Regions from separate parts of the Bifidobacterium intestinale genome, predicted to be linked through region 1. Evidence: riboswitches for the same ligand, from Rfam matches in the RefSeq annotation. Region 1 holds a riboswitch; the other holds the start of a gene.
What was found. A riboswitch is a leader RNA that binds a small molecule or an ion and turns the genes downstream of it on or off. The one in region 1 is predicted to bind thiamine pyrophosphate.
Positions count from the first base shown of each region.

Region 2: another riboswitch for thiamine pyrophosphate. It lies ahead of NBH13_RS00320 (ECF transporter S component); the one in region 1 lies ahead of thiC (phosphomethylpyrimidine synthase ThiC).

Region 1 is NZ_JAMOKR010000001.1:293,811-296,013, forward strand. It holds gene NBH13_RS01250 (GNAT family N-acetyltransferase) at 123-686, opposite strand; TPP riboswitch at 862-964, shown strand; gene thiC (phosphomethylpyrimidine synthase ThiC) at 1,167-2,203, shown strand, end outside.
Region 2 is NZ_JAMOKR010000001.1:92,230-94,432, forward strand. It holds gene NBH13_RS00315 (Mrp/NBP35 family ATP-binding protein) at 1-895, shown strand, start outside; TPP riboswitch at 1,046-1,148, shown strand; gene NBH13_RS00320 (ECF transporter S component) at 1,174-1,785, shown strand; gene NBH13_RS00325 (ABC transporter ATP-binding protein) at 1,881-2,203, shown strand, end outside.

The DNA of each region.
Region 1 (2,203 bases):
TCGTCTGCGGCTAGCGAAATATTTCGCATGTTCGGCGGTGTGACCGTAAGTGCCATTGAACTCCCAATCACCACATCAAAACATCGCCAGTTAACCTGTTGCAGCCTTGGCTTCCGACACGATCAGCGGGCAGCCAAAATTTGCCAACGTGATTTGGTAAGGATATTCACATGCTCGACACGCACCTCATGCATAAGAGGCACCGACACCTCATCGCACGTGTGATGATAGACAAAACCAACCTTTTCCTGCACCCGCTTCGACTTCAGATTGCCATCATAATAACCGCACCAAATCGCACTCATACCAAGATCAACAAAACCATGACGGATAATCTCCCTAGCTGCCTCCGGCATATAACCCCTCCCCCAGAAAGGCTTGCCCAACCAGTAACCCAACTCACACTCATCATCACGATCCGTCATACCCGTATGACCATTAAGCTTTAACTCAATCGAGCCAATGGGGTTATTGCTGCCGCGCTCGCAAATCGCGCAGCATTCCTTGCCATTGAGCACATGACGAATCGTATTGAGACTTTCTTCTTTCGATCGGTGTGCGGGCCAGCCCGCGATAGGTCCGATATCCGGATCTTTCGCATAGACGTACAAGCTTTCCGCATCTGTTTCAGTCCAAGCCCTCAATGTCAGCCGTTCCGTCTCCAACATGTAGTCAACCTCTTTCATACGCAATGCATTGAACTGAGGTATAGCTTAGCCTGCAAGGAGAGTTTTGCCATGAGATGCGCGGTGGGGCGTGATACGGATGAAGACGATGCATGCGAAAGTGACGACGGGTCTGACTCACCTATGGGCTTCGGCGAAAGGCTACGTCCAGTGCAGGGCGTAGGTTCGTAGCCAACACCTAAAGCAGGGGGGCTCCTCAACGGAGCTGAGATAGGCGAATGCCTGACCCTTTGAACCTGTTGGTTAACACCATCGTAGGGAGCGAAGAATGAGCGTCATCGTGCACACGCATTTCCAGCGTCAATCGGCATCCGTAAAAGTCAACGCAACAGACGCGTCGGCAAAACAACCTGCATCGCGAAATCATCAAGCGTAATTTCGCTTTCTATCCCGTGTATCCAAGAATACGAGGCATGTCAGCGTATCCATTTACTGACGGAATCAAATTTTCCCAACCCAAAACAGCATAATCAAGGGGGAATCATGAACAATTATCCGTATGCGTCGATGCGAGACAGCTTCGACCTGAGCGCCTATTTTGTGGTAGGCCCACAGGATTGCAAAGGTCGACCGATCACCGACGTCATCGATGACGCATTGCGCGGGGGCGCAAGCTTTATCCAACTGCGCGCCAAAGACGCCGACGCGAAGGACCTTACCGACATGGCGCGTGATATCGCGCAAATCATCGAAGACAACAACAAGTCAGATTCCGTGGCATTCGTGATCGACGACCGCGTGGATGTGGTCTGGCAGGCCCGCAGCAAAGGCATCAAGGTTGACGGCGTGCACATCGGACAGACCGATATGGAACCGCGTGAAGCCCGCACGCTGCTCGGCGAAGACGCCATCGTGGGATTGTCGGCGGAGACAGAAAGCCTGGTCAGACTCATCAACGAATTGCCCAATGGCTGCATCGACTATATCGGTGCGGCGCCGCTGCATGTTTCCGTCACCAAGCCGGAAGCGTCCGTAGGCGGCAATGACGGTTCCGGTCGCACGCTTGACAAAGAGCAGATCAACACCATTTGTTCAGCCAGTGGTTTTCCGGTAGTGGTAGGCGGTGGCGTGACCGCAGATGATATGGAAATGCTGGCGCGTTCAAAGGCGGCAGGCTGGTTCGTGGTGTCCGCGATTGCAGGAGCCGATGATCCGGAAGCCACAACCCGCGATATGGTAACGCGTTGGAAAGCCGTACGTGGCGACACGAAGCACGGATACGCACCGCGCATGAAAGCCCAGAACACAGCGGAAATCAGCCCTAGCAACGCAGCCGACGGCGCATCCGGTGAAAAGAAGTTCACCAATGCGAAGGAAGCCAAGGCCGCATCCAAGCTCGCCAAGCAGCAGCGCGTCGACATTGCCGCACGCGATTCCAAACAGCGCGACAAAGCGCATATCCGCAAAACCACGCCGGTACATTTCGAAAACGAATTCGGCTCCTACGATCTGGAAGTGCCATACACCGAAATCAAACTGTCTGACACTCCTGGCGTCGGACCGAACGCGCCATTCAA
Region 2 (2,203 bases), 200 kb from region 1:
ATCCTACCCGGATGCGACGCTGCTGCCGCGTATCGAAGTCGGATCCATGAGCCAAGACAAGCTCACCCAACTCGTTGCAGGTCTCAAAGCCGATCGCAAGCAGAACCCCTTTAATAAGCCGGGCATCAAAACCCGTATTTTCGCCATAGCATCCGGCAAAGGCGGTGTCGGCAAATCGTCCGTCACCGCGAATCTTGCCGCCACTTTCGCGGCGCTCGGTTATGATACGGCCGCCATTGACGCCGACATCTACGGGTTCTCGCTGCCGCGACTGTTCGGCGTGCATGCGCAACCCACCAATCTGAATGGTATGCTCATGCCCGTCACCGCTTGGGGGGTGAAACTGATTTCCATCGGCATGTTCGCGGGCGCCGATCGTGCGATCCTTTGGAGAGGGCCGCGACTGCAGCGTTCGCTCGAACAATTCCTTTCGGATGTGTGGTGGGGCGAGCCCGACGTGCTTCTGCTTGACTTGGCTCCGGGCACCGGCGATATGGCGATTTCCGTGGCCCAGGCCCTGCCGAATGCGGAACTGGTGGTGATCACCACGCCGCAGCCGTCCGCATCCGACATCGCAGTACGCTCCGGCTTGGTGGCGCTGCAGGTGCCGATGAAAGTGCGCGGCGTCGTAGAGAACATGAGCTATTACGAGCATAAGGGTGAACGTCTGCGGATTTTCGGCGAAGGCGGTGGTACGCGCGTATCGGAACAGCTGACCGAAAGCCTCGGCTATGACGTTCCTTTGCTCGCTCAGCTTCCACTGGAACCGGAATTGCGGGAGACTGGTGAGGACGGACGCCCGGCCGTGCTGAATGAGGATGGCTCGTTACGTGCCGACGGTATTGGCGAGACATTCAGGAACCTAGCTGAATCATTGATGTGCAGACCTCTGTAAAACTCTATGGAACCGTGTTTCCGTGCTGCATTCAGTACGGGAGGGAAACCCGTGAAGACAGGCCATTGCAAAAATCCGAGCGTGTTCTATGCCGGAAACGAAGCGAAAATGAAACAGCCCTTGTGGAAATCTTGTGCCTTGTGTAGTATCAAGCGCAGACACGGGGGCCGTATGGCTGAGAGGAAGCAAACGCTTCGACCGTATGAACGTATACCGGGTAATGCCGGCGCACGGACGTCTCTCTTTTCCCGTGCCTTGACATAAAGAAAGGCACATTCATGACCGTAAATGAATCTTCCGCGGTGAAGAAGCACAACAACAAATGGCGAGTCGTTGATATCGTTGTGGCCGCCATCGTCGCGGTTGCAGCTGGTGTGATTTTCTGGGGCTGGGATGTTATCTGCGCGGCTCCGATCACGCTGTTCGAAGCGGTGACGCCTGGCTTCGAAGGCCTACTGAACGGCATCTGGCTATTTGCAGGACCTCTGGCCGCCCTTATTGTGCGAAAGCCTGGTGCTGCGCTGTTCGCCGAAACCCTTGCTGCCGCTATAGAACTCGCCATGGGCAATCCCTGGGGCATCGGCGGTTCCCTGATCATTGGCATCTGCCAAGGTCTTACTGCCGAAATCGGCTTTGCGATTTTCGCGTACAAGCGTTGGGATTTGCTGTCGGCCACCATTTCCGGCACCCTCGCCGGTTTGGGATGCTTCCTCTACAACTGGACCGTAAACCCCGCCTGGGCAGGCTTGCGTATTGCCGTCAACTGCGTCACTTCCGTTATTTCCGGCGCTTTGGTGGCTGGAGTCCTGATGTATCTGCTGCAGCAGGCCATCGCCAAAACAGGCGTGCTTGACCGTTTCGAATCCGGTCGTGCGCAGACTCTGGTCTGACGATTCGTTTGTGAAGTCCCGTATCGCATTCACGGTGGGTGGATACGGGACTTCTTTGATGCGTGTTCGCCTTACGAACGCCAAATGCAAAAGGAATGAAAGAACGATTCATGGGTACTGATGCAGAAAAATCGTTTTCCGCAGCCGGGGTGGTCGCACGCGATTGGGGATGGCGACATGCTTCACGTAAGGATTTTGCGTTAAGGCATGTGGACTTCACCATACAGCCGGGGGAGCGTGTGTTGCTGTTGGGTGCTTCCGGTGCCGGAAAATCGACGTTGATGGCCGGTCTTGCCGGCGTGCTCGGCGGTGATGATGAAGGTGAACTCGAAGGTGAGCTGCTGATCGACGGAACGGATGCCCGCCATTCGCGTGGGCGATCAGGATTGGTATTGCAGGATCCCGATGCACAGACGAT